DNA from 4 places in the Fictibacillus halophilus genome. Region 3 is predicted to be linked to each of the others. Evidence: riboswitches for the same ligand, from Rfam matches in the RefSeq annotation. Region 3 holds a riboswitch; each other region holds the start of a gene.

Region 1 (3,113 bases), 220 kb from region 3:
CTTTCCCTTGATAAGTTTGCTGATCACTTGTCCTGATTGTCACATCAACTTCGTAATCCACCACATGAGCGTTTGTCACAATATCGCCTCTTTTGTTATATAGGAAACCTGAACCTAGTGATCCAGAGGAAGTCTCAATCTGAACGACTTTATTTTGTGTACTTTTAATAATCTTTTTCAAGCTGCTTTTTTCAGGAATCGTTGCAGGAACTTTAACAGGCACTTTTACTTCTTTTGTTACAATTTCTGTTTTTACTTCAGGAGTTGATCCTTTATCTTGCTTTGATTGTTCAAGTGTATACATAAAGTAGGCAAGCGACATACCTAATATAAGGACAATAGTTACGAGCAAAGAGGGGATAAGAGCTTTTTTCATAGTTTGAATGTTCACCTCGATTTATACTTTTCGTTGTTATATCGGTTTAAATTATTCGTTTATTAATGTTGTGACGACTTCAATTGCTAGATGAAGTGCCTTAAAAAAAAAACCCCAATTCATGCAAGATGAATTGAGGAGTTCAAATCAATAAGGAGAAACCATTAAGGCTGCAAATAGGGTTAGTATACCTATAAGAACAAAGACATAGAAAATAGAGGAAATAATAACTAAAAGCCACCCTAAACCTTTACGCCCCGTTTTGATAAGGAAAATCCCCAATGTAATTAAGCCAAAGAAGAATCCTAGAATCGCCCAAAGCCAGGGATTCTTGTTGTATTTCGGTGCATTAATCGCTAAATAGATCGTAATGATAATTGAAATTAAAAATCCTAAAAATTCCATGGTTATATGTTGCCCCTTTTATTTGTCTAAGTTGTTTGAAAGAATGCCATCAGGGTTTGATCTGAAGTATCCTCCGCCTTGTTCTTCAGTAAGGTTAGTAGAAGTATCGCCGTCCCCATCAACCCAGATTTGTTCGCCGTTCTCTAATATTCTCCAATGCGGTTCAACGTGATGTACATTAGAAGTGGAAGCAACAGATTCATCATGATTTGGTAGTGTAGTTTCAGAACCTGAACGGAAATAGCCTCCGCCTTCGTCTGCTGAAAGGTTATTTGTCGTATCTCCATCACCATCAACCCAAATCTGTCTGCCATCTTCTAACGTTCTCCAGTGTGGATCAACATGCTGAACATCACTATCATTAGTTGGAGTTTCTGGCAATTCACTTGCTGCCACTGCATCTGAACCATCTACCATATCAACGACACCAACGGCAAGTGTAACAACAGCAGCTGTCTTTACAAGCCCTTTAGCACCATCTTTTAATAAGGTGGTATCATTCTCTAAAATTCCTTTTACAAGAGTCCCACCATTTTCAGCAACGGTTACGATTGTTCTTCCCACACCCTTAGCTGTAGTCCCGACTGCTTTTCCAATATCGGAAAAACCATCATCGATCTTAGAATTGTCTTGTTGTATAATCCCAGAAGCTACATCTACTAGACCACTGGCAGCTTGTCCTGCTAATTCACCAGCTTGTACAGACGCATGATAAACGCCATCACCAATCTCTTGGATGAATTTATTATTTGTGGCTTCCCCGATAATTTTTACAGTGCCACCAACTACTCCGCCGGCCACTTGTCCAGCCACTTTTCCCAATCCCTTTAAGAATCCCATCTTTCTCCCCCTACATAATAAAAAACCTACTAAAAAAGCCGTAGGTTCTTAAAAAATATTTCACCTTTGGCAACCCGGTTATCATAGTACTTAAGACCTTAGACCCGTGGCTTTTCGTCCTTATTTTTTAATAAGTTTACCTTTATCTGGATTTTAATCATACTTTTATACTACCATATTTGGTAAAATATACAATATAGAAATGAAGAGCGTTTATGAAGAGGGAATAAAGATTTGGAATCTACTAATTTTAAACAAGAGGAAAGATAGTCTTAATGCAGTTGTAAATCAATGGATGGGCATCATGCTGTTACTTTCCATACCCGTAGTTAATGTTGTTTTATTATTTGTTTGTGCATTCGGCGGTGGTGAATATCCTAATCGCATTTTAAAGAACTTTTCTCGTGTTATTTTAAAATTAAGTGCGATTCTAATTGGACTTACACTTGCTATTCTTATGGAATCACCTCTGCAATTATGAGTCCAAGCACAGTCGGTACTAACTTAATGGATATTCCTTCACCTACTAATACTAATGCGGAATCAAAGATTTCATTTGATAAAATTGTTTACCAAAACGATTATGGACTGACAACCGTTTCTGGAGAAACTACAAATCATGATAATAAATCACATTCGTATTCATTTATCGTTACCTTTTATAATCAAAATCGAAATATCGTCGGGACAGCAAATGGGGTAGTTAATAATATTGAGCCAGGCCAGACCAAAACATTTGAAGCTATTAGTCAAGATAATATGGAAAACGTGACTAACTATAGAGTGAATAGCAATGGGACCGCTTTAATAAGGGATTGTCTATTTGTTGAAGTGGCTAATTGGGTTAACCATTGGTGAAATAGCGATAGTAGCGGGTGTAGAAAGTTATCTGTTATTCCATTAAAAGTCTTGTGGGATTGAAGGGCGCTCAAAACGCTAGTAAATCTGTGTTTAAATCCACATATTGTTTGCTTATTATTAAACTTTCAAACGTCTATAGAGCAAAGGAGGAGATTTTTTATGAATACAAAATTAAGTTGTCCAAAATGTAGTGCAGAGTTAATAGAGGATGCTTGGGAAAACCTGCAAGAAACAGGAGATGGCGGTCTTGTGATTGATGCTTATTCTGCCTATGTTTGTCAAAACAAATGTGGTTTTGTGAAGAGAACAGAAGACTTTCCTAGAGTGATTGCCCAACAAAGCGATAATCGGCTCCTTTTGTTATATCCTAATGATCAAGCACGCATATTAGATGTTCGAAATTTAATTCTTTGGCCACAAATGCATGTAGAATCTTTACTCAGGCGAGGATATTGGGAGGATTATAAAGGGAATCATGACATCCAGATGTTACTTGAAGATGCACGTGACAGCCAAGCGGCTCTTGTTGAGACGCCTAATCTATTTCAGTTCGCGACAAGCGAGTTATCTCAAGATGCATTTTTGTGTTGGTTGTTAGCTTGGAGCAAACAGATCTATCGTTCAGTAGATA
Region 2 (3,113 bases), 2.0 Mb from region 3:
AAGAGAATCGGAAAAGTATCCGTTTCATATTTGAGCACGCTTGAAATAGGTTGATAATAAAAAACAGGTATACAAAGTACTAAAAAGAACCACCGTAATAAAGACGATATGGTTTCAGAACGGTGTTCGGTAATCGTAAATGAATCTTTCATGCAGTCATCTTCCTTTGCATTATACGATCTGCGAAAAAACATTGCAGAAAGGCCCTTATTTCACATTGATTAAATGAGTGATTTATTTTCACTCCTAGCTCTTTTGTTCGTGTACATCCGCTCATCAGCCAGCTGTAGATAATAATCGATATTCTCGCAAGCATCTGCAAGTAGTTCTATTGCACCGTATGCTAATGAGATGGAATCATTCCAAACGATAAGTTGACTCTCTAGCTTTTCAATTAAGATGTACGCTTCATTTTCAGTGATTCCTGGTAATAGAAAAACAAATTCATCTCCACCAAATCTAAATCCAGAGAACAATTTTAACCGCTTGGAAAGTTCTGCGATCTGCTGAAGAATTTCATCACCTGCGTGATGTCCTAGCTCATCATTGATTAATTTAAAATTATTAATATCGAACATGACAAGTGTAAGAGGAAGTTTTAGTTTGTGCGCTTTTGTGAGCTCTTTTTCTAAACAATCATAAAAGTAACGGCGATTATACAGATTTGTTAGTGGATCGCGAATGCTAATCTCTTTAAGATCTTTAAATTGTTGAGAGGAGAAACCGCTTAGAAATCCTGTTACAGCTCTGTGAGAAATCCGATTCCAACGATCTAACATGAACAGTTGTATCACTAACGGCTCGTTTATCGTTGCTTTTTTTACTTCAAATAAAACAGATTCACTAATACTCGTTGTAAAACACGCTAATGCTTGATGAGGAATTCGTTGATGTCTTAAAAAATGAATACCTGAACGAAATGCTTTTTGTTCTCCATGTTTTAAAAAAGACTCAAATCGTTCTTCTTCTAAAAAGACAGCATGCACGATTCCGCGTAAAAATTTCTCTAGTATCTTTTCATATTGCTCAACAAAACCGTTTAAAAACGTATGAAAGTCTTCATTATTTCTTAGATGCTCTTTGTGTGTATGTATCATAGCTGGAATAGACTTCATAAATCCTGGCAACAAGTTTTTTTTGAGTGCGCGTAAGTCTAGTTGGAAGTTTTCCATTCTACAACCCCTCAAATTCCTCAAAAATTACATACAAAAAGCCATCACCTAATAAAGGGAATGGCTTCTATTTATGTTTTAGATACTTTAAACCTCTATGACCGCTTGATTATTAAAGTGTGATAAGTCCTTCTAACTACACACTTTAAAATTAAAGCTTCATAGAAACGCTTGTGTCTAAACATGAGTCCGTTTCCCTTTGGCAACCGGCTGCCATTGCATGTTCACCATACTTTAGGCCCATAGCTTTGCGTCCCAGCTTTTCAACTGGTTTGCCCTTAATAACAAAGGTTTCTATTGATTTATAGTTATTATATCCTACTTAGGTAATTTGTGCCAACGATTTTAATGATTCATTAGACCTATTATTTATGACCTTTACTTTTGGATATTTTTAACTTTCTGTAGTACCTATACCCTATCCTTACTCCGTTCAAAACAAAATACGGAATCTTTATGGGAAAGTGATAAAGAGTTTTCTTGTAAATGGTGAAATAAGCCCTTCGTAAATCCTTCCATTTTCTGCAAGTTTCATATCGACTAAAATCAGAAACATCCACAATAATTCCTCTATTATTGGATATCATCACATTTTTCCCATGCACATCATTAGGAAACAATCCCTTGTCTCTCGCATGCCTTACTGCTTCGTCAATGTCATAAATCACATTTTCATGGATCTTTACTCCTTTATGCACGCAGTCGTAAAGAGTCATTCCTTCAATACGTTTTAAGATTAAAAACCGTTGTTCCGAATAATAGCAAACAGAAAATCCTGGGTGTGTGCCTAGTCGATCATAAACCTTTTTTTCCTCTAATAATTCGTGCTCATCCCTGCCATAAATCTTAACTACATAATCTGGATGATCGGGATGTGAAAAAACCGCTGCATAATTCCCACAGCCTAGCATCTGCCAAGGGTGTGGAGTATTAACGGGACATACCGGATCAAAAGGGCTCTGACTTTCAATCATAATCTCCTTGTTCAATTTTCTGGCTAGCTGGATAAAGTGTTCCATAACGTTCCTCAATTCAAATTCTAATCCTATTATCATTATCTTATGTTCCTGCAATACGTTCATTGTATACAGTTGTTATAAAAAATGAAACTTGCACGCTTTATCCATTATTCTATGGTCACTTGTAGATAATAAAGCATAAGAGTTTCTGCTTTATTTTTTAGATGGATGTTTGGAAACCTCATAATCTCACGGTAACCCCTAATAAAGATTTCATATTCTGTAATATCTTCCTCACGCCGTGCATCCATTACTTTAATTCTTCGTTTTCTCAATTCGATTCTTACATCAAATAGATCCTTGCTGATTTGATTCATAATTTGCTCTACTAATGCAACGTATGGCTGTCTCAATTTAAATGGAGAGCCGTTAATAATCTGCAGATCTCGATTAAACACTGTAAGTAAAATCGGATACATCACAAATTTTTCAATAAGCGAACGCTCTTCTTCGCTTCCATATTGCACGACAATCCCTCCAATCTCAAGAAGACAAAAAACGTGAATGTACGGATAATATGTTTCTTATGTGAAAACTTCGAATCTGCTTTCTGGCTGAACAGTATCCTTTAATGGTTTGACCGTCAAAAGAGTATGGAATTACAACCCGATGTGAAATATCACCTTTTTGTGAGAGGTAGATCATTTCTATTCCAACTCGTTCTTCTATGCATCTCATTAATAAGTTAGTCATGAAGCAACCTCCTTTTTTATATTATATGCGAACAAACGTTCTTTTTATACTAGAAAAAAATACCTGCCTTAATAAAAAGGCAAGTATTTTTATTTTATTTATTCTTTTGAGGTCGTATCCCCATCGCTTCAAGCTCCTGATACAAGTTTCCAGCAATAGAAAATCCGTCGAAACTGATTCCTAGCGATACGACTGTTTGTGCGAGCTCAGGTCTCATCCCGCTCAAGGT
Region 3 (3,113 bases):
AATCTACTAAACGAAAAAGAATTAACAAAAAAATTATCAAAAATGATTAAACAAAATTGAAAACAAGTCGATAAATTTTATGAAGGATATGAAGTATAAGGGCGATCGACTTTATACCTCATCTCCAAATTCTTAACCTAATGCAAGGATGCAGAAGGTAACATTCAAGGAGGAACTTATAATGAGAATCAACCACAATATCGCAGCTTTAAACACGCACCGCCAATTATCTTTTAACAACACGAATACTCAAAAATCTTTGGAGAAATTATCTTCAGGTCTACGTATTAACCGCGCTGGTGACGATGCAGCTGGACTTGCTATCTCTGAAAAAATGCGTGGGCAAATTCGTGGTCTTGATCAAGCTCAACGCAACGCTCAAGACGGGATTTCTTTAATTCAAACAGCTGAAGGAGCTCTTAATGAAACACATTCTATCCTTCAACGTATGCGTGAACTTTCTGTTCAAGCAGCTAACGATACAAACGACAATACTGTAGACCGTAAAGCAATTCAATCAGAGTTGGATTCATTAATTGATGAAGTACAACGTATTTCTGATGATACTCAATTTAACGGAAAAAACTTGTTAGATGGAAGTGCAGCTACATTAAAATTCCATGTTGGAGCTAATGCGACACAAAGTATCTCATTTGATATGACTGCAATTGCTTCGGATACTGGATCTTTAAAAATTGATACACTAAAAACAGGCCTAGCAGATGCCTTGGATCCAACTGCAACCGATGCTGTTAACCAAGCTAAAGCGGATGCTAACATCACATTGATTCAAACTGCAATCGATGATGTTTCTACTTTCCGCTCAGGATTAGGAGCTGTTCAAAATCGCTTAGAGCATACAATTAATAACCTAGGAACTGCTTCAGAGAACTTAACTGCTTCTGAATCTCGTATCCGTGATGTTGACATGGCTAAAGAAATGATGGAATTCACGAAGAACAACATCCTTTCTCAAGCTGCACAATCTATGCTAGCTCAAGCTAACCAACAACCACAAGGTGTTCTTCAACTTCTTCGTTAATAACAACATAGACTGACTGTTTAACTAAAAAGTGATCATCAAATTAGGTGATCACTTTTTTTGGGATTTAAATAGTTCTTTTGTAATAGGCTATACAACCTAATAAATTGGCAAACCTTTAGTGATAAAGGGACGCAAAGCCATGGGTCTATTTTAAAGATCGCCAGGTTGCATTTCAAAACAATAGTAGCCAATTGCTATTGTTTTATTTTGGAGGAAAGTATATGGAAAAATTTTTAAAATATTTACTTGCGATCTTATTAGTTCTTACTTCTGTATTACCTGTATTTGATTCTGTGAAAGCAAGTACCAATTATGTAACAGCAAACAGAACATTGGAGAAATCAATTTTAACCACGAATGAAGAGATGGAAGTAACGTTAAATATCCAAGGGACGCCTCCTTTAAATGTCGTAAAACCAAATGATGTTGTACTTGTTATTGATAAATCTGGAAGTATGACAGCAGATAATAGAATTAGTGCTGCTAAAGATGCGGCTAGAGGGTTTATTGATTTAATGGACTTAAAACAACATAAAGTAGGTATAGTGGATTTTAGTGATTCTGCTCAAAAGTACAATCTTAACACTGATGCTGCTTCAACAAAATCCTATATAAATACTATACAAGCTGGTGGAAGTACAAATACTGGGGGAGCTATTACAGAAGCAATTAACATGCTCTCCAGTCATCGTCAAGAAGCTCAACCAGTAATAGTTTTATTAACTGATGGAGCCGCAAATAGCTACGAATATGCAAAACAGCAAGCGCAAGCTGCTAAGGATGCAGGTATAGTGTTCTACACGATTGCATTGTTAGGAGCAAATGATAATCCAGACCAAAGTGGTCCTAACTCTTTACTAAAAGAGATGGCAACAACTTCTCATCATCATCATTTTGTTCTAGGTTCAGCTGGCCTAGCTGATATATATGCTAACATAGTTAAGGAAATTGGAATGGCCAGTGCTTATGATGTAGAAGTAAAAGAAACTGTTTCACCCAATTTTGAAATCGTTCCTGGATCTTATGATAATAATATTCCAAAGCCAACAGTAGTAGGTAATGTACTTACGTGGAATTTTTTAGAATTAAAAAATGACCCATTAACATTTAAATATAAAATCAGACCTAAAAAAGACGCAAAAATAGGTACCATTCCAGTTACAGAACCATTGTCCATAAAATACAAGGATTATACTGGGGCAAACAGAACATACAGTGTATTGGGGAGCTCGGTAACACTTAAACATCCTGCACCTCTTATTACTTCCGTAACAGAAAGTAAAGGGAGTATTGACGGGGGGAATAAAGTCTCAATTAAAGGAGATTTCTTCCGTACTGGTTTAACGGTAAAGTTTAATACTAATCTTGCAAGTGATGTACAGGTTATCAGCCAAAATGAAATAACTGCAACAGCTCCAAGTGGGCTTCAGGGAGCTGCTACTATTTATGTGAGAAATGATGATGGGCAAACCGCTACAAGTCCTTATCATTATTTTGCAAAACCGGTAATATCAAGTATTTCACCTGCAAGCGGACCCTTTCTTGGAGGAAATACTATTATCATAAAAGGTAACTACTTTTTAAACGGGATTAAAATTAAGATTGGTGAACAGTTTGCAACGGTTGACTATAGAAATCCTACAGAAATAAGAGCAGTAGTCCCAGCTGGAATACAAGAAGGGTCAGTAGATGTTTATTTGGAAAACCCAGATGCAACAAATGTAATTGCAGTTAATGGTTATAAGTATGATCCACCCATTAAAGACGAACTCAATATAATTAACGTATCACCAAACCAAGGACTTACAAAAGGTGGAGAATTAGTTTATATAGACGGAAAGAAATTCAAACAAGGTTTAGAAGTCTTTTTTGGAGATAAGAAAGCAAATATTTCAACATATTATTCTGATACAAGAATAAGAGTAGTTGCCCCTGAAAATATTGAGGGTATAGTTCCTATTACAATTAAGAATCCTGATGGAGAATCAGCGGTAATAGCAGATGCTTATACATACAATAAGCCACCATTGTTACCTTCTCCACAGCTTACATCTGTAACGCCTAATTC
Region 4 (3,113 bases), 260 kb from region 3:
GCATTCATCGCCCAAGTGAAACTTTCATTATTAGAAGTGCCAAACTTATTGCCTGCCATATAAATCACATTCTGTAGTTTAGGAAGTTTGTTAAGGTCCGATTCGTTTAACAAGTCAGCGGCAATGGTTTCTATTCCATCGTTTTCTAGCTCATTTTGCAGATTTCCGTTTGAAAAACGAGAAACGCCTATTACCTTCTTAGAGATACCCGCTTGATTTATGGCACGCTTAGCAAGCTTTGCCAAGCTCGGTCCCATCTTCCCCCCGACACCAAGTATCAAAATATCTCCATCCATCTTTGTGATCTCTTCTACTAGCTGTTGGGACGGACTCGAAAGTCGGTCTTCAAGCTCCTGAATGTTTTTCATATAAACCCTCCTGTTTTCATGAGTTGTGTTTAGGTTACTCCGGCTCGCAGTGTCTAAAATAGGACCAAAATTGGGGTCTGACCCCACACAAATACAAATCCCTTACTTTTGTCCACCTGAGTAGCACAATATAAAAATCCCCCAAATACGCGTTTAAAAACAGCGGATTTGGGGGATTTGGTTCTAAAGGACTAATGTTTTTAAGGAATAATGCTCATAGCTTCCTTTGTATTCATTGCTTTTTTATATTCAGCTTTAAGGTCATCTACTACTTCCTGAATCGTAGCTATTTTCTTTACACTTCCAACACCTTGTCCTGCTGACCAGATATCTTTCCATGCTTTCGCTTTGGATTCAGAGAACGAGAGATCAACGGCATCTTTTTTCATCAAGTTTTCTACATCAAATCCCGCTTTTTGTAGGGATGGAAGCAGGTAGTTTCCTTTTATTCCACTAATCGCGTCTGTATAAACAAGATCCTCAAGAGTCGATTCAATCAACATCTGCCGGTAATCTTCGCTCGCCGAAGATTCTTGAGTCGCAATAAAGCGCGTTCCCATGTATACGAGATCTGCTCCAAGGATCTTGGCAGCCAGTATTTCTTCACCTGTTGAAATCGCCCCAGCTAGAATCGTCATTCCATCCCAGAATTCTTTTACTGCTTTTAAGAAAGCAAATGGATTTAACGTACCACCATGGCCACCTGCCCCACTGCATACGAGTATTAATCCATCGATGCCTGTCTTAGCAGCCTTACGAGCGTGATCAAGCGAGATAACGTCAGAGAATACGAGACCACCGTACCCGTGAACGATTTTAGCCACATCGCTTGGATTACCTAGAGATGTAATCACCACTGGCGGCTCATATTTTTTTATTAGCTCTACATCTTCTTCAAAACGTTTATTCGTACGGTGAACAATTAAGTTAACACCCCATGGAGCTATCTTTGAAGAAGGATCTTCTTCCCTAGCTTTACTTAGCTCTTCAGAGATATGTTTCATCCAATTCTCTAATAGATCGGAGGTGCGTGCATTCAGTAATGGGAACGTTCCAATAATTCCGTTCTTGCAGCTTTCCAAGACCATATCAGGACTTGATACTAAAAACATGGGTGCATTTATGACGGGTAGACTGAGTTGATTCGACAAACTTAATGGCAAATTGCTGTTCAAGTACGATCATCCTCTCAACTAATTAAGTGTACTAATTAAAAAATCACCACCTTAACATGTTCGCTAAGCCTTGAAACAATCCTTTTTTCTCATTTTGATGAGCATTAGGTAAAAATAAATATTACATTTATGTTACTGTCATTTTCTGACAACATTTTTTGAACAGCTTGTATATAATCAATTTGAGTTAGGTCATTTGTCTCATCCTTCAGACAAGGGCAAACATTTTCGAAAGATATGGGCGCAAAGCCACGGGTCTAAGGCAACTGCTAGGATCGCCGGGCTACCTGAACATCACGCTTATCTGGAGGGAAATCTAATGGAGAAAAAGACAACGTTAGATCGCGAGTGGATTCTTTTAATGAAGGAAGCTAAGGAAAACGGCATTACAAAGGAAGAAATTATGGATTTTTTAAAAAATCCCCAATTCATGACAATTGATGGATCTTTTTCACCAGAAAAGCTTGTCATCAAGTAAGAACTAGTACTTATTTACTTCCCTAAATATTGAAGATATAATTAAATTATTATGACTTCTAAAATGGGGAATGCAAATGGTAATTGGGGAAAATTTAAAAAAGTACCGCACAGAAAAAGGCTTCTCCATGACTTCCTTAGCTGAAAAGGCTGGAGTAGCTAAATCTTACATAAGCGCATTAGAGCGAAATATTCAGCAAAACCCTTCCATTCAACTTCTCGAAAAGATCGCGGAGGTCCTTGATATTTCTGTCGATCATCTGATCAAAGAGGAAGTAAATAACGAAGAACTTGACCAAGAATGGGCCAATCTTGTAAAAGAAGCCATGGGTTCTGGTGTAAGCAAAGAGCAGTTTAAAGAGTTTCTCGAATTTAACAAATGGAAAAACAAACAAAACTAACCACCTGATGAAATCAGGTGGTTTTTACGTTGTTGTTTTTATGGGTTGTCTTCGTCGGATGTACATAATGGAGTTTTTGTATTTGTGTGGGGTCAGACCCCACACGAATGTTTAGTGAGTATTAAATTAGGGTACGGGAAAAGGGTGTCTACTATTTTTGCTATGGAGGATTATAAATGAAGCAGTCGCCAAACGAACTAATGGATTCTCAAAAAAGTGTAGATGTGAATGGTTCTTCTTTTCATTGGGACACAGCAAAAGGTATTTTTCAATTTGAAGGCGAAGATGTGATGTTGTTTTGGATTGATTCAGCATTTAAGGTGTTTCTTGAATCCATTGAAGAGATTACAGGAGAAGGAACAGCAGACCTCGTTTTTGAAACAGCTGGGTATCGGACAGGGTTAATCGTTAGTGATTTTTACATAAGAACGATCAAAGATATTGAGATATCCGCTGAATCATTGCCTAACATTTATGCATCAGCTGGTTGGGGTAAAACATACATAGAGCTTGATGTAGAGAAAAAAGAAGCAATCATTACGATTACAAACAGCTGGGAAACAAAAATCAAAAAAGCGCAGAACAGCGAACGCATGGGACGCTTCTTACCTGGTCATTGGGCTGGTGTTTTCACCGGACTCTTTCAAACCAACATGTGGTTCGAGGTGCTTGAGAACGAGTCTGAACCTAAC

What was found. A riboswitch is a leader RNA that binds a small molecule or an ion and turns the genes downstream of it on or off. The one in region 3 is predicted to bind cyclic di-GMP.
Region 1: it holds a riboswitch for cyclic di-GMP, as region 3 does, so the genes downstream of both, I5J82_RS15150 (hypothetical protein) here and I5J82_RS14230 (IPT/TIG domain-containing protein) in region 3, are expected to answer to the same signal.
Region 2: it holds a riboswitch for cyclic di-GMP, as region 3 does, so the genes downstream of both, I5J82_RS04235 (GGDEF domain-containing protein) here and I5J82_RS14230 (IPT/TIG domain-containing protein) in region 3, are expected to answer to the same signal.
Region 4: it holds a riboswitch for cyclic di-GMP, as region 3 does, so the genes downstream of both, I5J82_RS15325 (anti-repressor SinI family protein) here and I5J82_RS14230 (IPT/TIG domain-containing protein) in region 3, are expected to answer to the same signal.

The regions. Positions count from the first base shown of each region.
Region 1 covers NZ_JAEACF010000001.1:2,963,802-2,966,914, reverse strand. The annotation lists gene I5J82_RS15160 (S1C family serine protease) at 1-376, opposite strand, end outside; gene I5J82_RS15155 (hypothetical protein) at 524-781, opposite strand; gene I5J82_RS15150 (hypothetical protein) at 800-1,621, opposite strand; cyclic di-GMP riboswitch class I at 1,687-1,772, opposite strand; gene I5J82_RS15145 (hypothetical protein) at 1,926-2,102, shown strand; gene I5J82_RS15140 (FxLYD domain-containing protein) at 2,129-2,479, shown strand; gene I5J82_RS15135 (PD-(D/E)XK nuclease family protein) at 2,642-3,113, shown strand, end outside.
Region 2 covers NZ_JAEACF010000001.1:786,134-789,246, reverse strand. The annotation lists gene I5J82_RS04240 (GGDEF domain-containing protein) at 1-152, opposite strand, end outside; gene I5J82_RS04235 (GGDEF domain-containing protein) at 222-1,172, opposite strand; cyclic di-GMP riboswitch class I at 1,371-1,459, opposite strand; gene I5J82_RS04230 (serine/threonine protein kinase) at 1,538-2,191, opposite strand; gene I5J82_RS04225 (YhjD family protein) at 2,299-2,658, opposite strand; gene I5J82_RS04220 (hypothetical protein) at 2,675-2,884, opposite strand; gene I5J82_RS04215 (STAS domain-containing protein) at 2,979-3,113, opposite strand, start outside.
Region 3 covers NZ_JAEACF010000001.1:2,739,170-2,742,282, reverse strand. The annotation lists gene csrA (carbon storage regulator CsrA) at 1-60, shown strand, start outside; gene hag (flagellin Hag) at 182-1,042, shown strand; cyclic di-GMP riboswitch class I at 1,142-1,218, shown strand; gene I5J82_RS14230 (IPT/TIG domain-containing protein) at 1,267-3,113, shown strand, end outside.
Region 4 covers NZ_JAEACF010000001.1:3,003,583-3,006,695, forward strand. The annotation lists gene I5J82_RS15315 (NAD-dependent epimerase/dehydratase family protein) at 1-368, opposite strand, end outside; gene I5J82_RS15320 (NAD(P)H-dependent flavin oxidoreductase) at 569-1,543, opposite strand; cyclic di-GMP riboswitch class I at 1,751-1,834, shown strand; gene I5J82_RS15325 (anti-repressor SinI family protein) at 1,863-2,021, shown strand; gene I5J82_RS15330 (helix-turn-helix domain-containing protein) at 2,098-2,421, shown strand; gene I5J82_RS15335 (STAS domain-containing protein) at 2,598-3,113, shown strand, end outside.